Regions from separate parts of the Microbacterium altimontanum genome, predicted to be linked through region 1. Evidence: predicted binding sites of a transcription regulator. Region 1 holds the regulator's gene; each other region holds the start of a gene.
What was found. Region 1 encodes LexA, which represses DNA repair genes until DNA is damaged. Its sites were predicted from a motif close to TCGAACANNTGTTCGA; they were not measured.
Positions count from the first base shown of each region.

Region 2: a site for LexA is predicted at 3,368-3,383, ahead of AC3RX1_RS07600 (HNH endonuclease signature motif containing protein). Genes of this name have one in related genera too.
Region 3: a site for LexA is predicted at 1,551-1,566, ahead of AC3RX1_RS03715 (HNH endonuclease signature motif containing protein). Genes of this name have one in related genera too.

Region 1 covers NZ_JBYRJB020000007.1:25,319-38,075, forward strand. Annotated here, with positions in the region: gene hisH (imidazole glycerol phosphate synthase subunit HisH) at 1-640, opposite strand, end outside; gene hisB (imidazoleglycerol-phosphate dehydratase HisB) at 666-1,277, opposite strand; gene AC3RX1_RS13360 (histidinol-phosphate transaminase) at 1,274-2,368, opposite strand; gene AC3RX1_RS13365 (LysM peptidoglycan-binding domain-containing protein) at 2,412-2,762, opposite strand; gene lexA (transcriptional repressor LexA) at 3,018-3,716, shown strand; gene metE (5-methyltetrahydropteroyltriglutamate--homocysteine S-methyltransferase) at 3,761-6,100, opposite strand; gene AC3RX1_RS13380 (methylenetetrahydrofolate reductase) at 6,097-7,095, opposite strand; gene AC3RX1_RS13385 (hypothetical protein) at 7,254-7,427, opposite strand; gene AC3RX1_RS13390 (prolyl oligopeptidase family serine peptidase) at 7,426-9,321, shown strand; gene hflX (GTPase HflX) at 9,541-11,049, opposite strand; gene AC3RX1_RS13400 (class I SAM-dependent methyltransferase) at 11,103-11,750, shown strand; gene dapF (diaminopimelate epimerase) at 11,770-12,633, opposite strand; gene AC3RX1_RS13410 (dihydrofolate reductase family protein) at 12,658-12,757, opposite strand, start outside.
Region 2 covers NZ_JBYRJB020000004.1:71,361-76,444, reverse strand. Annotated here, with positions in the region: gene AC3RX1_RS07620 (FecCD family ABC transporter permease) at 1-162, shown strand, start outside; gene AC3RX1_RS07615 (ABC transporter ATP-binding protein) at 159-968, shown strand; gene AC3RX1_RS07610 (siderophore-interacting protein) at 965-1,855, shown strand; gene AC3RX1_RS07605 (MalY/PatB family protein) at 1,937-3,094, opposite strand; gene AC3RX1_RS07600 (HNH endonuclease signature motif containing protein) at 3,474-4,943, shown strand; gene AC3RX1_RS07595 (metal-sulfur cluster assembly factor) at 4,965-5,084, opposite strand, start outside.
Region 3 covers NZ_JBYRJB020000002.1:309,985-315,068, forward strand. Annotated here, with positions in the region: gene AC3RX1_RS03715 (HNH endonuclease signature motif containing protein) at 1-1,502, opposite strand, end outside; gene AC3RX1_RS03720 (NADP-dependent succinic semialdehyde dehydrogenase) at 1,678-3,054, opposite strand; gene AC3RX1_RS03725 (cyclase family protein) at 3,262-4,029, shown strand; gene AC3RX1_RS03730 (putative quinol monooxygenase) at 4,189-4,482, shown strand; gene AC3RX1_RS03735 (fumarylacetoacetate hydrolase family protein) at 4,484-5,084, shown strand, end outside.

The DNA.
Region 1 (12,757 bases):
CCGCGCGCAGCCCGGCGATCCAATTCGACAGGAGCCGGATGCCGGCATCCCCCGACTTCTCGGGATGGAACTGCGTGGCCGACAGCGGACCGTTCTCCACCGCGGCGAGGAACGGCGAGCCGTAGTCGCACCACGTGAGACGGGGCGGCGCGAACGGCTCCTGTGACTCCATGGTCCAGCGCGACGCCGCATAGGAGTGCACGAAGTAGAACCGTTCGTCCTCGATGCCGTCGAACAGGCGCGAGCCCTCGGCGGCGCGCACGGTGTTCCAGCCCATGTGCGGCAGCACCGGCGCATCGAGCTCGGCGACGACGCCGGGCCACTCCCCCAAGCCCGCCGTGTCGGTGCCGCGTTCGACGCCGCGCTCGAACATCACCTGCATTCCGACGCAGATGCCCAGCACCGCCCGGCCGCCGGCCAGACGTCGGTCGATGAGCTCGTCGCCGCGGATCGCACGCAGCTGCTCCATCACGGCGGCGAACGCGCCGACGCCCGGGACGACCAGGCCGTCGGCGTCCATCACGAGACCGCGGTCGGCGGTCAGGCGGGCGTCGGCGCCGGCGGCGACGAGCGTCTTGACCGCGGAGTGCACGTTGCCCGATCCGTAGTCGAGGACGGCGACCAGGGGACGGTCGCTCACGGCGCACCTCTCGTGCCGCGCATGCTCACAGTGCGCCCTTCGTGCTCGGGACGCCCACCACGTGCGGGTCGAGCGATTTCGCCTGACGGAACGCGCGGGCGAAGGCCTTGAACTCGGCCTCGGCGATGTGGTGCGGATCGCGGCCGGAGATCACGCGCACGTGCGTCGTGAGACCCGCGTTGAGAGTGATCGCCTCGAAGCTGTGGCGCACGAGCGAGCCGGTGAAGTGGCCGCCGATGAGGTGAAGTTCGAAGCCGGCGGGCTCGCCGTCGTGCACGAGGTAGGGCCGGCCGCTGATGTCGACGACGGCCTGGGCGAGCGCCTCGTCGAGCGGCACGAGCGCATCACCGTAGCGGGAGATGCCGCTCTTGTCGCCGAGCGCCGCGCGGATCGCCTGCCCGAGGACGATCGAGACGTCCTCCACCGTGTGGTGCACGTCGATCTCGGTGTCGCCCGAAGCGCGCACGGTGAGGTCGGTCAGCGAGTGCTTCGCGAACGCCGTCAGGAGGTGATCGAAGAACGGCACCGTCGTGTCGATGCGGGCGACGCCCGTGCCGTCGAGGTTCAGCTCGAGTTCGACCGTCGATTCGCTCGTGGTGCGGGTGCGCTCCGCGGTCCGGGACTCGGGGCTCGTCATGACGCCGATTCTAGCGAGGCGAGCGCATCCAGGAACGCGCTGGTCTCCTCCTCCGTGCCGGCGGTGACGCGCAGGCTGCGGGGAAGTCCGATGTCGCGGATGAGCACGCCGCGGTCGTATAGCGCCTGCCACGTCGCGGCGGGGTCGTCGACACCGGAGAAGAGCACGAAGTTCGTCCACGATTCGTACGGGCTGAAGCCCAGGGCGGGCAGTGTCGCCGAGATGCGGTCACGCTGCTCTACGATGTCGTCCACGGTGGCGAGCATCGTCGGGGCGTGCCGCAGAGCGGCGGATGCGGCGGCCTGGGTGACAGCGCTCAGGTGATACGGAAGGCGCACGAGGCGGAGGGCGTCGATCACCGCGGGGTCGGCGGCGAGGTAGCCGACACGCGCGCCCGCGAACGCGAACGCCTTGCTCATCGTGCGGGAGACGACGAGCCGCTCGCGGTCGGGCAGGAGCGTGAGAGCCGACCGCTCGTCGCGGGGAGCGAACTCCCAATAGGCCTCATCGACGATCACGACCCCGTCGGTCGCTCGGTACACGGCCTCGATCACCTCGAGCGTCATCGGCGTCCCGGTGGGATTGTTCGGCGAGCAGAGGAAGACGACGTCGGGCTTCGCCTCCGACACCTGAGCGGCAGCGGACTCGGGATCGATCGTGTAATCGTGTCCCCGCTCCCCGGCGATCCAGGTGGCGCCGGTACCGCGGGTCAGCAGCGGATACATCGAGTACGTGGGTGCGAATCCGAACGCGGTTCGACCAGGACCGGCGAACGCCTGCAGCAGGTGCTGCAGGACCTCGTTCGACCCGTTGCCGGCCCAGATCTGGTCGCGGGTGAGCCCGTGGCCGAGGTATTCGGCGAATCCCTCGCGCAGCGCGGTGAACTCACGGTCGGGATAGCGATTGACGTCGCGCAGGGCGATCGCGACGGCGTCGAGGATGTCGTCGGCGACGTCCTTGGGGAACGGATGAGTGTTCTCGTTCACGTTCAGCGCCACCGGGAGGGGCGCCTGCGGTGCGCCGTACGGCGTCAGCCCGCGGAGATCGTCGCGAATCGGGAGGTCTTCCAAGCGGGGGCTCACCTCACCCATCGTAGAGCGCGGGACTGTGCCGCTCGCGCCGTGACGCCGCTCGTTACCGGGCGTACTCGCTGGGGATGGAGAGCTTCTCTCCCGGCACCACCGTCACACCGTCGAGGGCGTTGAGGCGCACGAGCGCGTCGACGACGTCGCGCGGATCTGCCTGCGGCGCGACAGAGCGAGCGATCGACCACAGGGAGTCGCCGGCTGCCACCGTGACGGTCTGGAAGGTTCCCGCGGGGGCTCCGTCATCGCGTGAGGCGATCGCCGCCCCGCCGCCGATCGCGGCGAGGGCGATGCCGACGGCGAGGGGAAGGGAGACGAGCGCGGCGAGCACACGGCGTCCGCGCGCGGTGATGCGCAGGCGCGTGCTGACCGGTGCGGGTGCGATGCCGATGGTGCTCATGTGTCCTCCAGGGGATGAGGGGAAGGTTCGGGCCCGACTCTCGGTCGGGAGAGCCCGGGCCCGAACTTCTCTTCCGAACCTAGTTTCGATTCTGTATAATGTCAAGTGGAGTCCGTTCCGAATCCGGTCGAAAGCGACACGCGCACGGGCTGCTGCCGATCGGAGCGGGAAGCGGATACCGTTTCGATGAGGACACCCCATCACCGACCTCCGACATTCGAAGACGCTGCGATGCGCGGCACGACGGGAGCTGACATGAGCGATGCAACGCACGACGCCGCGACGGGCGCGAAGCCGCGCCGGCAGACGCGGCGGCGCAAGAGCCTGAGCGACAAGCAGATGGCCATCCTCGAGGTCATCCAGCGGTCGATCGCGCGCTACGGCTATCCCCCGAGCATGCGCGAGATCGGCGATGCGGTCGGGCTGAAGTCGCTCTCCAGCGTGACCCACCAGCTGAACCAGCTGGAGCTGAGCGGGTACCTGCGTCGCGATGCCGGCAAGACCCGGGCGATGGAGGTGCTGATCGACCTTCCCGGCGCGTCGGGCGAGAACCCCGCTGACGTCGCCCCGAGCGTCGGCGACGCGGCGCTCGTCCCGCTCGTCGGGCACATCGCGGCGGGCGTGCCGATCACGGCGGAGCAGCAGGTGGAGGAGATCTTCCCGCTGCCGCGTCAGCTGGTCGGCAAGGGCGACCTGTTCATGCTCAAGGTGCAGGGCGAGTCGATGATCGACGCCGCCATCTGCGACGGCGACTGGGTCGTCGTGCGGTCGCAGGCGACAGCCGAGAACGGCGACATCGTCGCGGCGATGCTGGAGGGCGAGGCCACTGTCAAGACCTTCCGGCAGCGCGACGGACACACCTGGCTTCTGCCGCGCAACTCGGCGTTCGAGCCGATCCTCGGCGATGACGCCGTCGTCCTGGGCAAGGTCGTCGCAGTGCTGCGGGCGGTCTGACCCGCCTCGTGCAGCACCCGCTTAACACACGAAGAGCATCCGGATCAGACGGTCTGCAGCGCCCGCACCCGCTGCGTCGCCTCGACGAGGTTGCGCAGCGACGCGACCGTCTCCGGGTACGCGCGCGTCTTCAAGCCGCAGTCGGGGTTCACCCACACCTGGCGCAGCGGCAGCTCGGCCGCCGCACGTTCGAGGAGGCCGGCGACCTCGTCGACCGACGGCACGCGCGGCGAGTGGATGTCGTAGACGCCGGGACCGACGGCGTGAGAGAACCCTGACGCCGCGATGTCTCCGATCACCTCGCCTCTGCTGCGCGCCGCCTCGATCGATGTGACATCGGCGTCGAGGGCGGCGATCGCGTCGATCACGACACCGAACTCGGAGTAGCAGAGGTGGGTGTGCACCTGCGTCGCGGCGGCCGCCCCTGCCGTCGCGAGCCGGAACGAGCCCACCGACCAGTCGAGGTACGCCGGCTGGTCGGCCTTCTTCAGGGGCAGCAGCTCACGCAGCGCCGGTTCGTCGACCTGGATGATGCCGATCCCCGCGGCCTCGAGGTCGGCGATCTCGTCGCGAAGCGCAAGTGCCACCTGGTTCGCCGTCTCGCCCAGCGGCTGGTCGTCGCGCACGAACGACCACGCGAGGATCGTCACGGGGCCGGTCAGCATGCCCTTCACGGGCTTCGCCGTCAGCGACTGCGCGTAGGCCGACCAGTCCACCGTGATCGGCGCGGGGCGCGACACGTCGCCCCAGAGGATCGAGGGACGCGTCGCACGGGAGCCGTACGACTGCACCCAGCCGTTGCGGGTCACGGCGAAGCCGTCGAGGTGCTCGGCGAAGTACTGCACCATGTCGTTGCGCTCCGCCTCGCCGTGCACGAGCACGTCGAGACCGAGCTCCTCCTGCAGGCCGATGACCGTCGTGATCTCGAGCCGGAGCAGGTCCTCGTACTCGGCCGTCGAGAGCTCCCCGCGGTCGTGAGCCGCCCGGGTCCGGCGGATGTCGCCGGTCTGGGGAAAGGACCCGATCGTCGTGGTCGGCAGCACCGGCAGCCCGAGCGCGGCATCCTGCGCGTCGACGCGGGCGGCGTAGTCGCCCCGGGAGAAGGACGCGTCCGTCAATGCGGCCGCCTCGGCTCGCACCGCCCCGTCGCGCACGCCGGGTGCGCTGCGGCGATCGGCGAGCGCCGCCGACGCGGCGTCGAGCTCCGGCTGGATCGCCTCCGCGCCGGCCTCGAGGCCCCGCGCGAGGATCGCGGCCTGCTCCACCTTCTGGTCGGCGAACGCGAGCCACGAGACCAGCCGCTCGTCGAGGTCGGGCTCGTCGCGGACGTCGTGCGGCACGTGCTGCAGCGACGTGGACGTGCCGGCGGCCACCGCTCGTGCGCCGAGACCGCGAAGCCGCCCGAGCGTCTGCCAGGCGCGCTGCAGGTCGCCGCGCCAGACATTGCGCCCGTCGATCGCACCGCCGACGAGCGTCTTGTCCGCCAGGCCCGGCACTGCGCGGGGAACATCTCCGCGGGTGAGGTCGACGGCGAGCGCCTCGACACCGGAGGCGGCGAGCACCTGCCATGCCTCGTCGCTCAGCTGTGCGTACCCCGCGCCGACCAGGATCGCGGGGCGGTCCGTCGCCGCGGCGAGTACGGCGTAGGCGCGCTGCGCGGCTTCCGCGAGCGTCGCCGCGTCGGCCGGCAGGCTCTCGCTCACGAGCGCGGGCTCGTCGAGCTGCACCCAGTCGGCGCCCGCCGCCCGCAGCGACGCGAGCAGCTCTGCGTAGACCGGCAGGAGATCGTCGAGGCGGGAGAGCGGGTCGAAGCCGTCTCGCTCCTCCGTCTCCACGCGAGCAGGGGCATCCGTCGCCTTCGCCAGCGCGAGGAGAGTGACGGGACCGACCACGACCGGGCGGGTCGTGAATCCCTCGGCGCGCGCCTCGGCGACCTGTCGCGCGAAGCGGTCGGTCGAGAGCGCGAACGTCGTCTCGGGTCCGATCTCGGGCACGAGGTAGTGGTAGTTCGTGTCGAACCACTTCGTCATCTCGAGAGGCGGCCGGCCCGCGTCGCCGCGCGCCGCCGCGAAGTACGCGTCGAGGCCGATCGTTCCGTCGGCGGCGCGGAGGTCGGCGAACCGCTCGGGCAGCGCGCCGACGGCGAGCGCGGCGTCGAGCACCTGGTCGTAGAACGAGAACGACTCGGGGATCGCCGAGTCGGCACGGCCCATTCCGAGGTCGGCGAGACGTTGCCGCGTGGCCCGTCGCACATCGGCGCCCGCCCGCTCGAGCTCCTCGACGCTGATCCGGCCCGCCCAGTGCGCCTCCACGGCGCGCTTGAGCTCGCGGCGGCGGCCGATCCGGGGGTAGCCCAGGATCGTTCCTGCGGGAAATGCTGTCATCGTGGTGTCTCCTTGTCGGTGAGGGTGGGGATGCCGGCCTCGCGGAGCACCGCGAGCACCGTGTCGTGGCTGTTGAACGCGTACAGATGCACGCCGGGCGCGCCCCCGGCGACCACGTCGGCGACCAGTCGCGCGGCGTAGTCGACGCCGAGCGCCCGCTGCGCGGCGGGGTCCGGTTCGATCTCGAGCGGGATCGCGAGCTCGGCCGGGATCTCCTCGCCGCTGAGCTCGAGCACCCGGTGCAGTCGCGCCGGGCTCGTGATGGGCATGATCCCGGGGAGGATGGGGATCGTCACCCCTGCGGCGCGGCAGCGGTCGACGAAGCCCAGATACGCGTCGGCATGGAAGAACAGCTGTGTGATCGCGAACGTCGCGCCGGCGGCCTGCTTGGCGAGCAGCGCGTCGATGTGCTCGCGAGGATGCCGCGATCGCGGATGCCCGTTCGGGAATGCGGCCACGGCGATCTCCACGTCGCGGCGGGGCACGACCCGGGCGGCGCCCGGGATCCCGGGGATGCGGGCTTCCTGGTACGGTGCACGCTCGGCCTGCACCCGGTCGATGAGCTGGACGAGCTGGGCCGCGCTCTCGAGGTCTCCGATGAGGTGGTCGTCGTCCTCACAGCCGGACGGCGGGTCTCCGCGCAGGGCGAGGAAGCTCAGGATTCCGGCGTCGAGGAACTCACGGATGAGGCCGGCTGCTCCCGCGTAGGTGTTGCCGACGCAGGTCAGGTGAGCGAGCGGCTCCACGTCGGTGTGGGCGCGGATGTGGCGCAGCACCTCGAGCGACCGTCCGCCGGTCGAGCCGCCGGCTCCGTACGTCACGGAGAGGAACCGCGGCCCGGCGCCGGCCAGCCGCCGGATCGTCTCGTGCAGCGCCGGGGCGCCGCCGGCCGTTCGCGGGGGGTACAGCTCGAACGAGAACGGCACAGTGCTGCTGGGCACAGTGCTGCCGGGCACAGCGCGGCTCGTGCGGTGCGGGTCGAAGGCGACGGACATGGGGGGTTCCTGTTCGGTGGCAAGGGCGGGTGGCCGGGCGGCCGCGGACCGCACGCACGGACGCGGTCTGATCGCGGGCGGGTGCCGGGCTCGGCTGTCGCTCCTGCCCGGGGAACCCCGAGCGATGCGACCACGGTAGGCGCATCCCTCGATGCCCGTCACACGGTGTTGCGCACTGTTTCGAGGTCAATATCGACGAAGGCATATATCGAGAGGGATGCCGCCGCGCCGCCGATCGGGCCGCCCCAGCGCCCCTCCCCGCGACGCCGCTGCATCCGTGAGCCTCCCGACGCAGGGCCCTTCCTGGCGGCTGCGGCTACGGTGGGGATCATGGTGCAGACGCTTCCTTTCGGCTCGTGGCCCTCCCCCATCACCGCCGAGATCGCCGCGTCATCGGCGCCGCGGATCGACGGAGCGCGCTTCGTCGGCGACGACGTGTGGTGGGGCGAGTCGGTGCCGTCAGAGGGCGGGCGGATGACGGTCAGATCGCGCCGCAACGGCATTCTTCTGCCGGCTCCGTGGAACGTCGGTTCCCGCGTGCACGAGTACGGCGGCGGTGCGTGGACGGCGTCGGACGATGGCCGGCTCTTCTTCGTGGAGAAGAGCGATCAGGGCGTCTGGGAGCTCGCCGGCGGCAGGACGCGGCAGCTCACCGATCCCGACCGCGGTGAGCGCTACGGCGGGCTGTCATGGCAGCACGGCCGGCTGATCGCGATCCGCGAGACGCATCCGTCGGCAGACGCATCCCGCACTCCGGTGCGCGACATCGTGCAGATCGTGCCGGATGCGTCGCCCGCCGTGGTCTCGCTGGCCGGCGGCAGCGACTTCGTCGCCCATCCCGCTCTCTCCCCCGACGGCGACCGCCTCGCCTGGATCGCGTGGGACCACCCGGACATGCCGTGGGACCGCACCCGCCTCCGGCTGCGCCGGCTCGCCGACGATGCGGATGCCATGACGATCGCCGGCGGCGACTCGTCGGTGGTGCAGCCGATGTGGACCGGCGCCGACGAGCTGCTCTACAGCGACGACGTGACCGGACGCTGGAACCTCTGGCGGGTGCGGACGACCGCCGACCTCGACCGCTCGCCCGCGTCGCTGGCCGACGCCGACACGGGTGGCGCCGTGTGGGTGCTCGGCACGCGCTGGTACCAGCCGCTGGAGGACGGACGCATCGTCGCCGTCCGCACGAACGGGAGCGACGAGGTCGTCGTGGTCGACCCCGCGACCGGGGTCGCGACGACGCTCGGCATCGACGCCACCGCGAACGTGTCGGTCGAGGACGTGAGGGGCACGCGCGTGGTCCTGACGGCGGCGGGGATGGACGGCCCGCCCACGGTCTGGGAGATCGATGTCGACGGCGGACGCGCACGGCTGACCGGCGATGAGGCGGCGTGGGCGCCGGAGTGGAACCCGCGCCCTCGCACGGTGACGTTCGACGGACCGCACGGACCGGTGCACGCGTTCGACTACCCGCCGACGAACCCGGGCGTCCGGGCGCCCGACGGTGAGCTGCCGCCGTACATCGTGTTCGTGCACGGCGGCCCCACCTCGCACACGGCGGCCGCCGCATCCGCCAAGACCGCCTTCTTCACGAGCCGCGGCATCGGCGTGCTCGACGTGAACTACGGCGGATCCACCGGCTACGGGCGCGCGTACCGGGAACGACTGCGGGGGCAGTGGGGGGTGGTCGACGTCGACGATGTCGCCGCCGCGGCTGCCGGGCTCGCGTCGACCGGTGGCGCTGACCCCGCACGCCTCGCGATCGAGGGAGGATCCGCCGGCGGATGGACGGTGCTCGCGGCCCTGACCGACACGGACGTGTTCGCGGCGGGCATCTCGCGCTACGGGGTCGGCGACGCGCGGACGCTCGCCACCGACACGCACGACTTCGAGGCGCGCTACCTCGATGGCCTCATCGGACCGCTGCCCGAGGCGGAGGAGCTCTACGTCGAGCGGTCGCCGCTCTCGCATCCCGAGCGGTTCCGCGTGCCGGTGCTGCTGCTGCAGGGCGCCGACGACCCGGTCGTGCCGCCGAGCCAGGCCGAGGCCATCCGCGACGCGCTGGTCGCCCGCGGCGTGCCGCACGCGTATGTCGTGTACCCCGGAGAGGCGCACGGCTTCCGGCGGCCGGAGACCGTGACCGACGTGCTGCGGCGCGAGCTCGCATTCCTCGGCGCGGTGTTCGGCTTCACGCCGGCCGACGTGGAGCCGCTCGCGCTGAGCTGAGCTGGGCTGGGCTGCTGGGCTCCACCCTCGCGCGAACGCCGGGCCAACTCGGCGAACCCGGGGCCAACTCGGCGAACCGCGGGGCAACTCCGCGAACGGAGGGGCAACTCCGCGAACGGAGGGGCAACTCCGCGAACGGAGGGGCAACTCGGCGAACGCGGGGGCAACTCGGCGAACCGAGGGCCAACTCGGCGAAACGCGGGGTGACTCGCGTGCCGGTCAGGCGGTCGCGAAGGGCTGCAGCTGCGCGCCGAGCTGCGCGCTGACGCGGGCGTGCAGGAGCGTGCCGCCGGCCTCGTGGCTCTGCGACAGGATGATGCCGGTCTCGTGAACGGCCGAGACGAGATCGCCACGGTCGTAGGGCACGAGAGCCTCGATCTCGATCTCGGGCAGCGGCAGCGCCGCTTCGATCGCCGCGCGCAGCTCGTCGATGCCCTCGCCGGTGCGGCTCGAGGCGAACAGCGCGTCGGGCTCGAGACCCCGCAGCACGAGTCGCGTGTCGTCGGAGACGAGATCGGCCTTGTTGAAGACGACGATCTCGGGGATGTCGCGCCCGCCGACGTCGCCGATCACGTCGCGCACCGTCGCCAGCTGCGCCGCCGGGTCGGGGTGCGCCGCGTCGACGACGTGCACGATGATGTCGGCGTCGGCGACCTCCTCGAGCGTCGACCGGAACGCCTCGACGAGCTGGTGCGGCAGGTTGCGCACGAAGCCGACGGTGTCGGTCAGCGTGTAGACGCGACCGTCGGATGTCTCGGCCCGGCGCACCGTCGCGTCGAGGGTCGCGAACAGCGCGTTCTCGACGAGCACGCCGGCGCTGGTGAGCCGGTTCAGGAGGCTCGACTTGCCGGCGTTCGTGTATCCGGCGATCGCCACCGACGGCACCGTGTGCCGCTTGCGCTCGGCCCGCTTGGCCTGGCGGGCCGGCGCGAAGTCGCGGATCTGCCGCCGCAGCTGCGCCATGCGGGTGCGGATGCGGCGCCGATCGAGTTCGATCTTCGTCTCACCCGGACCGCGCGAGCCCATGCCCGCGCCGCCGGCGCCCACCTGGCCACCGGCCTGACGGCTCATCGACTCACCCCAGCCGCGCAGGCGCGGCAGGAGGTACTCGAGCTGCGCGAGTTCGACCTGCGCCTTGCCCTCGCGGCTCTTCGCATGCTGGCTGAAGATGTCGAGGATGACGGTGGTCCGGTCGATGACCTTGACCTTCACGACGTCCTCGAGCGCGCGACGCTGGCTGGGGGCGAGCTCGGTGTCGGCGATGACGGTGTCGGCGCCGAGCGCCGCCACGGCGTCGCGCAGCTCCTGTGCCTTGCCGCGCCCGACATACGTCGCCGGGTCGGGATGCGGACGCCGCTGCAGAAGTCCGTCGAGGACCACGGCTCCCGCCGTCTCGGCGAGCGCCGCGAGTTCGCGCAGCGAGTTCTCCGCCTCCTCGGTCGCGCCCTGCGGATGCACGCCGACGAGCACGACGTTCTCCAGGCGCAGCTGGCGGTACTCGACCTCGGTGACGTCCTCGAGCTCTGTTGACAGACCCTGGATCCGGCGCAGCGCGGCCCGCTCCTCGCGGTCCCACTGGTCGCCGTCGTACATCGCTCGATCGGTGTCGGCGCCCTCCGCCGTCGCGGCATCCTGAATCGCCTGCGCAGCTCCGAACACGCGCACGCCGGAGTGCGCATCGGCACGCGACAGCACGCGCTCGACCGGGTCGGAAGAGCTCTCATCCATTCGCACCACTCTAGCCTGGGTCACGTCTTCTCCTTCCGGTACGCTGAGCAATCATGGCCAGTGACCACTACTTCAGCGCGTCGCCTGCCAGTGCCGAGAACCTCCGCACGATCCGTGTGCGGTTGGCGGGTCGCGACGTCGAGGTCACGACTGCCGGCGGTGTCTTCAGTCCCGATCGGCTGGACGCCGGCACCCAGGTGCTGCTCGCGAACACTCCCCCGCCGCCCCCGGGCGGCGACATCCTCGACCTCGGCTGCGGCTGGGGACCCATCGCGCTGAGCGTCGCCCTCGACTCCCCGCACGCCCGCGTGTGGGCCGTGGACGTGAACGAGCGGGCGCTGGACCTCGTCCGCCGCAACGCCCAGGCTCTCGGTCTGGAGAACGTCAACGCCGTCACTCCCGATGATGTTCCCGACGACATCGTGTTCCGGGGCATCCGGTCGAATCCGCCGATCCGCGTCGGCAAGAGCGAGCTGCACAGCATGCTGATGCGCTGGATCCCGCGGCTCGACGAACGTAGCGACGGATGGTTCGTCGTGCAGCGGAACCTCGGCTCCGACTCGCTGCAGCGCTGGCTGGCGTCGGTGCTCGACTCCTCGTTCAGCGTGCACCGGGCCGCCACCGGACGCGGCTACCGGGTGCTGAAGGTGCGTCGCCACGGCACCCCGCCGACCGACACGATCCAGCTGCCCACGTCCTGACCGGCCGTGGCGAGGTTCCTCAGACGAGGGTGATCTCGCCCGAGAACACCAGCTGCGCCGGACCCGACAGGAACACGTGGTCTCCTTCGATGCGCACGCCCAGGCGGCCGCCCGGCACGTCGACCAGCCAGCGATCGGGAGCCGACGCGCCCGCCCATCCGCGCACCGCGAGCGCCGACGCTGCGACTCCGGTGCCGCAGCTGAGCGTCTCGCCGACGCCGCGTTCGAACACGCGCATCGCGATGACGCCGACCCCGTCGGCGACGAGCGGATCGGCCGGGACGACGAACTCGACGTTCGCGCCGGCGGCCGGCACCGGGTCGAGGTGCGGGATGACGGTGAGGTCGAGCGCGTCGAGCTCCGTGCGCGACGAGAGCGCCACGACGATGTGCGGATTGCCGACGTCGACTCCCTGACCGGGGCGGGCGACATCGAGTCCCCGGGCGCGAACGAGCACGTCGTCCGACGTGAGCGCGAACGCGCCGAGGTCGACCTCGTAGCCGAGGTCGCTGCGGGTCATCCGGAGCACGCCGTTGCGGGTGCCGATCGCGATCGCGCCGTCGCCGTCGAGGTCGGCGAGCCCGGTCTGCAGCAGGTAGTGGAGGAAGACCCGGATGCCGTTGCCGCACATCTCCGCGACCGAGCCGTCGGCGTTGCGGTAGTCCATGAACCATTCGGCTCCCGACGCCGGCACCTCCGCTGCGGGCGCGAAGGCGCTCGTGCGGACGACGCGCAGCAGGCCGTCGCCGCCCACGCCGAAGTGCCGGTCGCACAGCGCGGCGACCTGGGTCGCGTCGAGATCGAGTGTCCCATCGGGATCGGGGACGATGACGAAGTCGTTGCCGGTGCCGTGGCCCTTGGTGAACGAGACGGTCGTGGACATCGCGTCCATCCTATGCGGGGTGTCTCAGCCGCCGACGGCGGATGACGCCGAGCGCACGCGGTAGCGGCCGCACAGGAACGCGCGGTTGCGGGCGGCGTCGACGAGCTCGAGGTCTAGCGCGCGC
Region 2 (5,084 bases), on a different contig from region 1:
GCCTCCGGATTCGTCGGCGCGCTGCTGGTCCTGACGGCCGACCTCGTCGGCCAGTTCGCGTTCGACCACCGCTACCCCGTCGGCGTCGTGACGGGCGTGCTCGGTGCGCCGTTCCTCGTCTTCCTGCTCATCCGCCTCAACCGATCGGGGGCCGCGCTGTGACCGCGTCGCACACCCTGTCCGCCGCCTCGCTCACCCTCGCCTACGGTGAGCGGACGATCGTCTCGGAGCTCGATCTCGAGGTGCCGGCCGGTGCGATCACCGCGGTCATCGGGGCGAACGGATGCGGCAAGTCCACGCTGCTCAGGGCCCTCGCGCGGCTGCTCAGGCCGCAGTCGGGTCAGGTGCTGCTCGACGGCGCGCCGGTGCAGCGCCAGCCCACGAAGCAGCTCGCCCGCACGCTGGGCCTGCTCCCGCAGAGTCCGATCGCGCCCGAGGGAATCACCGTCGCCGATCTCGTCGGCCGCGGTCGACAGCCGCACCAGCGCATGCTGGCCCGATGGGGCGCCCAGGACGACGCGGCCGTCGCGAGCGCGCTCGATGCGACCGGTACCGCCGACCTCGCCGATCGCTCCATCGACGAGCTGTCCGGCGGCCAGCGGCAGCGCGTCTGGATCGCGATGGCGCTCGCGCAGGACACCGACATCCTCCTGCTCGACGAACCGACGACGTTCCTCGACGTCGCGCACCAGGTCGAGGTGCTCGATCTGCTCACCGATCTGAACCGCACCCGCGGGACGACGATCGTGATGGTGCTGCACGACATGAACCTCGCCGCGCGATACGCCGACCACCTGTTCGCCCTGCGCGACGGGCGGGTCGTCGCGGCCGGGGCCCCGTCCGAGATCGTGGACGCCGACCTCATCCGCGAGGTGTTCGAGTTCGACTGCGCCGTCATCGACGATCCGCTGACGGGCGCGCCGATCGTGCTCCCCCGGGGCCGCCACCATGTGAGGAGCCTGGCATGACAGGCCACCGATTCTTCCGCGCCGCCGTGACGCGCATCGTCGACGTCACCCCCGGCTTCCGCCGGTTCACATTCGCCGGCGAGGAGCTCGCGGACTTCGGCGACCCGGGGTTCGACCAGCGCATCAAGATCGTCTTCCCCGGCGGCGTGGGTCTGGACCGGATGCCCACCGGCGACGACTGGTACGACCGCTGGCGCGCGCTCGGCGACGATGAGCGACCGGCTTTCCGGACCTACACGACGCGTGCGGTCCGGCACGCCGAGCGCGAGGTCGACGTCGACATGGTCGTGCATGACGTCTCGGGTCCCGCGTCGGCGTGGATCGCCGGGGCGAAACTGGGCGACGAGGTGCTGCTGCTCGGGCCGACCCTCGGCGACGGCGTGAGCCTCGGCCTGGACTTCGTTCCCCCCGCACGCACCGAGCACTATCTCCTGGCCGGCGACGAGACCGCGGCGCCGGCGATCGCCGTGATCCTCGAGCAGCTGCCGGCGACCGCGCGCGGCACTGTTGTCGTCGAGGTGCCGCACCCCGATGACGTCGCGTACCTGCCGCGCCATCCCGGATTCGACTACCGGGTGGCGGCGCGCGCCGACGGGTCGCGTCACGACCACCTTCTGGCGGCGGTGCCGGATGCCGCGGCCGCCCTCGTCCCCGCGGGTCGCGGCGCCGAGGTGGAGGAGATCGACGTGGACGAGGCGATCTTGTGGGAGGTCCCGCGCACTGCGAAGGGCGGGGCGGCGCTGAAGAGCGCACCGCTGTACGCCTGGCTCGCCGGCGAAGCGGGCGCGATCAAGCAGCTGCGGCGTCACCTCGTCGCCGGTCACGGCGTCGACCGGCGAGCCGTCGCGTTCATGGGCTACTGGCGGCTGGGGCGCGCGGAGGTCTGACCCGCCGCCTCCGCTGCAGGCAGCCGGTCAGCCGGCCGCGGTGGCGGGGCGCTACCGGCTTGTACGCAGCCGGTCAGCCGGTCAGCCGGCGAGGGCGGCGATGCGCTGGACCGCCTCCCGCAGCACGTCGGGCAAGCAGCCGACGTTGATGCGGACGTGTCCGGCGCCTTCGGCCCCGAACGCCGGACCGTAGTGCAGTGCGACCTTCGCTTCGCGCAGGATCCGCTCGGCGGGGTTGTCGCCCCAGCCAAGGGCGGTGAGGTCGACCCAGGCGAGGTAGCCGGCGTCGGGAATGCGGTAACGGGCGGCCGGGAGAAGTTCGGCGAGGAGGTCGGCGAGCAGGCGCCGATTCTCGTCGAGGGCCGCCAGCAGCGCGTCGAGCCACTCGTCGCTCGCCTCGTCGAAGGCGGCGACGCCGGCGAGGGCGCCGAACAGCCCGGTGCGCCACTCCACCTCGGCGGGAAGACCGTCGACGACCGCCGCGGTCTCGGGGGCGGCGGTCACCATGAGCGCGCATTTCAGGCCGGCGAGATTGAACGCCTTGCTCGCGCTCGTGACCGCGAATCCCACCTCGGCAGCGGCATCTCCCGCCGCGAGGAACGGAGTGAAGGGGACCCCCGGCTGAGTGAGCGGCGCGTGGATCTCGTCGCTCACGACCACCGCACCGTGTCGGCGGGCGATCTCACCGAGGGCGGCCAGGGTCTCGCGTGCGTGCACGGTGCCGGTCGGATTATGCGGGTTGCACAGCAGCAGTGCCTTTGCTCCCCCGGCGAAGGCCGCCTCGATGCCGTCGAGATCGAGTTCCCATCCCGCGCCGTTCTCGCGCAGCGGGACGCGCTCCACCACGCCGCCGGCCTCGGGCACGCAGTCGTAGAACGGCGGATACACCGGAGGCGTCACGACCACCCGATCGCCGGGCTCGAGGACCGCGCGGAGGATCTCGACGACCCCCATCATCACGTCGCACGTCGACCGCACCCGCGCGGGATCGACGGTCCATCCGAACCTGCGCTGTGCGAACGCGGCGAAGGCCGAGCGGATGCCGGGGTCCGGCGGTGTGTAGCCTGTGTCGCCGAGCGCGACGGCGGCCGCCAGACGCTCGGAGATCGCCGGGGCCAGCGGGAAATCGGTCTCCGCCACGAACAGCGGGAGCACATCCTCGGGATAGGTCCGCCACTTCGTGCTGGAGCGTCGGCGAAGCTGATCGATCGGCAGTGCGTGAAGTGGAGCGGTGGTCACGTCTTGAGCCTATCGAGCGGGGCTGGCGGCGGCCGGCGCGGTGTCGTCGGGTTTCGGCTCCCGTCCTCCGCCGGCTTGGGTGGCAGGTGTTCGGGTTGGGGAGATCCGTCACGGGGCGGAGATGCGAGGGCATAAAGAACGCTGAGGATGGGTGATGCTATGTGCGAATCTGTGAAGGCCAGCGACCGCTCGCGGTGGCGGTGAAGGTGGACGACGAAACAGCCTTGTTTCGCCACTTCAGGCAAGATTTCGGGGCAAGAAGATCCTTGCAGATCGAACGCCTGTTCGGTACACTGGAGGTACCGATCAGGAGGATCTCGACGAGGAGGTGGCACCGATGTCGACACCGAGCGCGGGTCTGTCTCCGGTGATCTCCGAGTTGGATGAGATCGTCGATCACCTCTCCCACTGTCGGGAGCGGGCGGCGTCGGCGTTCGCGGCGGAGATGTTCTTCTTCGAACGCGTCGCGGGCCTGGTGGAGCGCCGGGAACGGGAACGCGGCGCGCGATTGGGCGTCGCCAATCCCGCCTCGCAGTTGGCAATGCGGGAGGTGTACGGCGAGATCGCTGCCGCCCTGCGGCTGAGCGAATGGCAGGTGGCCCGGAAGGTGTCGCTCGCGTGGACGCTCACGCACCAGTTCTACGAGACGCTATGCGACGCCTCCGCCGGGCGGATCTCCCCGGACCATGCGACCGTGATCGCCGATACCGGGATCGACATCCAAGACGACACGGTGCGGCGGGAGTACGAAGCTGTCGCCTGTGACATGGCGGCAGAGATGACGCCCGGGCAGCTCCGCCCCGCCCTGGACGGGCTGGTGCAGCGCCTGGACCCGGAGGGCACCGAGCAACGGGTACGCGAAGCCGTCAAGCGCCGCAAGGTCACGGTGCGGGAACTGGAGCCGGGCCTGTCCCGGATCACCGCCGACGTGCCCACCGCGCAAGGTGTCGGGCTGTTCAACCGTTTGCGGGACATGGCCGCGGAACTGTACGCACAGAACGAGGCAGAGAAGGCCGAAGCCGAAGCAGCCGCCGCTGCGTCGAACGTGGAAGATGGCTCGATCGCAGAGGCTGATACCGAATCGGGCTCCGCCGATGATGGACATGCCGCGATCGCAGAGTGCAGCGCGACTGGTGAAGTGACCGACGACGCGATCGCGGATGCGGCCGAGGCGCCGGTGTTCGATGAGCGGACGCAGGCGCAGATCATGGCGGACGTGTTCTGCGACCTGCTGCTGACCAGCGTCCCCGAAGGCCACGGCGCCACGGACGATACACGGAACGCGCTGGGCGCCATCTCACCCACCGTGCACGTCACTGTCCCGGCGACCACCTTGGCGGGCACCACGATCGGTGGGGCCGCGGTCGCCGGGTTCGGGCCCATCGACGACGACACCGCCAAGCAGCTCGCCGGGGCGGCGCCGGGCTGGGTGCGGGTGTTCACCGACCCGTCCACCGGGGTACCGATCAGCGTCGACCGGTACCGACCCACCAAGAAGCAGAAACTGTACCTACAGGTGCGGGACCGGCAATGCCGATTCCCCGGATGCCGGCGTCCCGCCCAGAACTGCGACATCGACCACACCATCGCATACGCCGAAGGCGGCCCCACCTGCCTGTGCAACCTCGAGCACCTGTGCAAACGCCACCACACCGTGAAACATGAGACGGACTGGACGGTGGAGCAGCTCGGCGGCGGGATCCTACGGTGGACAGCGCCCACCCGCCGCACCCACCTCACCAGACCACCCGGCACCGTCAGATTCCAGATCGCCGCGCTGCTCGACCCGGACCCGAAACACAGACACGCCATGCGTGAGGCACTCGAACGCGACCCCGCACCCTTCTGAGGCGCGCGTCAATCCGTCGCGTCAGATGGCGAAGCCGAGGGCACGCATCATGTCGCGGCCGTCGTCGGTGATCCGCTCGGGACCCCACGGCGGCATCCACACCCAATTGATCCGGAACCGCTCGACCACGTCGTCCAGCGC
Region 3 (5,084 bases), on a different contig from region 1:
GCGGGGTCGCGTTCGAGTGCCTCGCGCATCGCGTGGCTGTGTTTCGGGTCCGGGTCGAGCAGCGCGGCGATCTGGAATCTGACGGTGCCGGGTGGTCTGGTGAGGTGGGTGCGGCGGGTGGGCGCTGTCCACCGTAGGGTCCCGCCGCCGAGCTGCTCCACCGACCAGTCGGTCTCGTGCTTGACGGTGTGATGGCGTTTGCACAGGTGCTCGAGATTGCACAGGCACGTCGGACCACCCTCCGCGTACGCGAGCGTGTGATCGATATCGCAGTTCTGGACGGGACGCCGGCATCCCGGGAACCGGCACTGCCGGTCCCGCACCTGCAGGAACAGTTGCTGTCGTTTCTTCGGCCGGTACCGGTCCACACTGATCGGCACCCCGGTGGACGGATCGGTGAACACCCGCACCCACGCCGGTGCCATCCCTGCCAGGTGCTTGGCGGTGTCGTCGTCGATGGGTCCGAACCCGGCGACCGCGGCCCCACCGATCCTGGTACCGGCGAGGGTGGTGGCGGGGACTGTCACCTGCACGGTGGGTGAGATGGCGCCGAGCGCGCTTCGTGCTTGGTCGGTGGCGCCGTGGCCTTCGGGGACGCTGGTCAGCAGCAGGTCGCAGAACACGTCCGCCATGATCTGCGCCTGCGTCCGCTCATCGAACACCGGCGCCTCGGCCGCATCCGCGATCGCGTCGTCGGTCACTTCACCAGTCGCGCTGCACTCTGCGATCGCGGCATGTCCATCATCAGCGGAGCCCGATTCGGTATCAGCCTCTGCGATCGAGCCATCTTCCACGTTCGACGCAGCGGCGGCTGCTTCGGCTTCGGCCTTCTCTGCCTCGTTCTGTGCGTACAGTTCCGCGGCCATGTCCCGCAAACGGTTGAACAGCCCGACACCTTGCGCGGTGGGCACGTCGGCGGTGATCCGGGAAAGACCCGGCTCCAGTTCCCGCACCGTGACCTTGCGCCGTTTCACGGCTCCCCGCACTCGCTGTTCGGTGCCTTCCGGGTCCAGGCGCTGCACCAGCCCGTCCAGGGCGGGGCGGAGCTGCCCGGGCGTCATCTCCATCGCCATGTCACGCGCGACCGCCTCGTACTCCCGGCGCACCGCGTCATCCTCGATCACCGCACCCGTATCGGCGATCACTATCGCGTGTTCGGGGGAGATCAGCCCGGAGCTGGCGTCGCAGAGGGTCTCGTAGAACTGGTTCGTGAGCGTCCACGCGGTGGAGACCTTGCGTGCCACCTGCCACTCACTCAACCGGAGAGAAGCAGCGACCTCGGCGAACACCTCCCGCATGCCCAACTGGGAGGAACTGGTGGTCGCCCCGATCTGGGCTCCTCGTTCCCGCTCCCGCCGCTCCACGATGCCGGCGACACGTTCGAAGAAGAACATCTCCGCCGCGAACGCCGACGCCGCCCGCTCACGACAGTGGGAGATGCTCTCCACCAGCTCATCCAACTCGGAGATCACCGGAGACAGACCCGCCGTCGGTGCTGACATCGGGGCCACCTCCTCGTCGGGATCCGCCTCATCGGTAGTTCCAGTGTATCGAACACATCAACGAGAAGCAAGGCTCAATCCGCAAGTTTTCGCGGTTCTTCTGACCCAGAAGAGGTCCCGCCAACCGCGCACGACCCGAGAAAGATGGGAACAGACGCGCGAAGCAAACGCGCGCTCAGCTCTTCCACACCGTCTTGAGGTTGCAGAATTCACGGATGCCGGCGGCAGCGAGTTCACGGCCGACCCCCGAGTCCTTCACGCCGCCGAACGGCAGCTCGGGGTACGACGCAGTCATCCCGTTCACGAAGACGGCGCCGGCGTCGAGGTTCGTGATGAACCAGTCCTGCTCGTCGGCATCGTTCGTCCACACTGCGGAGCTCAACCCGAATGTGGTGCCGTTGGCGACGCGCAACGCGTCCTCGCGGCTCTCTGCGCGATAGACGGATGCGACGGGCCCGAAAGCCTCCTCCAGGTACAGGCGCATATCGGGGGTCACATCACTGAGGACCGTCGGCTCATAGAACCAGCCGGGCCGCTCGGGCGCCCGTCCACCGGTGAGCACCGTGGCGCCCTTCGCCACGGCATCCGTCACCTGCTCGGCGAGCTCATCCCGGCCCGACTCGGTGGCGAGGGGCCCGACATCCGTCGATTCGTCGAGCGGGTCGCCGACCTTCAGCGCGGCGACCTTCTCGGCGAACAGCCGGACGAACTCGTCGTAGACGTCCGCGTGTACGATGAAGCGCTTGGCGGCGATGCACGACTGGCCGTTGTTCTGGTTGCGTGCGGTGACGGCGACCGTCGCGGCGCGCTCGACGTCGGCGCTCGGCATCACGACGAACGGGTCCGATCCGCCGAGCTCCAGGACGACGTGCTTGACCTCGGACCCCGCGATGGCGGCAAGCGAACGGCCGGCCGGCTCGGAGCCGGTGAGGGTCGTCGCCTTCACGCGCGGGTCGCGCAGGACGCGCTCGACGCCGGATGCCGGGATGAGCAGCGTGTGGAACGCGCCCTCGGGGAAGCCTGCCCGCTCGAAGAGGGTGTCGAGGTAGAGGGCGGCCTGAGGCACATTCGAGGCGTGCTTGAGCAGTCCGGTGTTTCCGGCCATGAGCGCCGGGCCCGCGAACCGCAGCACCTGCCAGAGCGGGTAGTTCCACGGCATCACGGCGAGCACGACGCCGATCGGCGCGTAGCGGGTGCCGGCGGCGGAGGCACCGACGGTGGAGGGGTCGGAAAGCGCATCGGGTGCGAGGAACTCCTCGGCGTGGTCGGCGTAGTACCGCAGGCCCTTCGCCGACTTCAGCACCTCGGCCCGGGCCCCGGCGATCGGCCGGCCCATCTCGATCGTGATCAACCGCGCAAGCTGCTCGACGTCTTCCTCGAGGATGGCGGCGGCCCGCCGCATCCACTCCCCGCGCTGCGCGAACGTCGTCTGCTTCAGCACGTCGTACGCGGCGTCGGCCGCGGCGATGCGGCGATCCACCTCGGCCTCGTCGTGGGGCTCGAACGTCTGCTCAGTCTGCCCCGTGGAGGGATTGATCGTCGCGATGGCCATGGGTTTCTCCTCACCGAGTCAGTCCTGGCGAGCGTACGTCGCGCGCACGGCGCGCGTCCATTTCGGCGAACGATGACTGCCATGCCGCCACCCCGCCGCCCGCGAAGCAGGCGACAGAGTGGAAGACGCCGATGCCTACCATCAGCGACAGGGGGAGCGAAGACGCGTGCCTCGGCGTTGGATGGGAGCCGCACAAAGGAGTCGCCCATGCGTTTCGTAGACCTGTCAATGCCCCTCGACGACGTCATCCCCGTCGACCCGCCGTTCCTGCGTCCGAAGATCGAGTACAAGGACCACATCGCCGGCCTCAAGGACATGTACGCGATGTACGGGATCCTTCCCGAGCAGCTGCCCGACGGGCAGGGGCTCGCCGCAGAGACCATGACGATCACCACGCACGCCGGCACGCACGTCGACGCCCCGTGGCACTACCACCCGACGATGAACAACGGCGAGCGCTCCTGGACGATCGATGAGGTGCCCCTGGACTGGTTCTTCCGCCCCGGCGTCAAGCTCGATCTGCGCCATCTGCCCAACGGCCACCTCGTCACACCCGCCGACATCGACGCCGAGCTCGAGCGCATCGGCTACGAGCTGCAGCCGTTCGACATCGTGCTGGCACACACCGTCGCGGCGGCCGCATACGGCGACGACGACTACATCGACAAGGGCATCGGCTTCGGCCGCGAGGCGACCCTCCACCTCACCGGCAAGGGCGTGCGAGTGGTCGGCACCGACGCGTGGGGCTGGGACCTCCCGGTCTCGATCAACCGCCGGCAGTTCGAAGAGACCGGTGATCCCTCGATCGTGTGGGAGGGACACAAGGCGGGAGCCGAGGTCGCCTACTGTCAGATCGAGAAGCTGCAGAACCTGCAGGACATCCCCGCCTTCGGCTTCACCGTCGCCTGCTTCCCGGCGAAGGTGCGCGGAGCGTCTGCCGGCTGGACGAGGGCCGTCGCGATCTTCGACGAGTGACGGCGGATGCCGCGACCGGCGTCCTGCGGGGCGGCCCGGCATCCCCGGACCGCCCCCGCGATGCCTGGCATCGCCGCGACGCACTGTCCCCGCCATCCCGCTCTCCGTACCGTGAGAGCGGCGGCACCGCCACGACAAAGACGTTCGAAAGGAACCACCATGGCCTTCATCTGCAGCGCCACCTGGATCGCCAACCCGGGCGAGGAAGAGACCGTCCGCGACGCGCTCGAGAAGCTGTCGCCCGCCTCCCGCGACGAGCCCGGCAACCTCTACTACCAGGCGTACCAGAGCCCGGACGAGCCGAACGTGTTCCGCATCTTCGAGGTCTACACCGACGAGGCGGCCTTCAAGGAGCACGGCACCTACCCCCACTTCGAGCAGTGGGCGCTGGGTCAGGCCATCCCGGCGCTGCAGACCCGCCAGCGCGACTTCTACGAGACCCTGGACTTCTGACATGGCGCAGTACGCCCGCTATGTCGGCTCGAACGGCATCGTCCACACGGGGCGGGTGCAGCACGGCCGACTGCAGGACGTCCCGGGCGACCCCGAGATCCTCGACCTGCTCAACGCGCCCGAGGAGGTGCGCCGTGATCTGAACGTGCGCGGCGGCCGATACCAGAAGCTGCCCATTCAGGACGCCACGCTCACGGTGCCGGTCCAGCCGCGCGCGATGCGCGACTTCCTCGTCTTCGAGGCGCACATCGCCGGCATGAAGAAGAACGAGCCGGGCGACGGCACGGTGCCGCAGCAGTGGTACGAGGCACCCGCCTTCCTGTTCATGAACCCGTGGTCGGTCGTGCCCTCGGGCGCCGACATCCCGATGCCGCCGTTCACCCAGAAGCTCGACTTCGAGCTCGAGGTGGCCATGATCGTCAAGCACACGGTGCGCGACGTTCCGATCGAGGAGGCCGCCGAGCACATCGCCGGCTTCTGCATCCTCAACGACTGGAGCGCGCGCGACATCCAGGGCAATGAGATGCGGGTGGGACTCGGGCCCAACAAGGGCAAGGACTTCGCCAACACCCTCGGACCGTGGATCACCACCCCCGACGAGC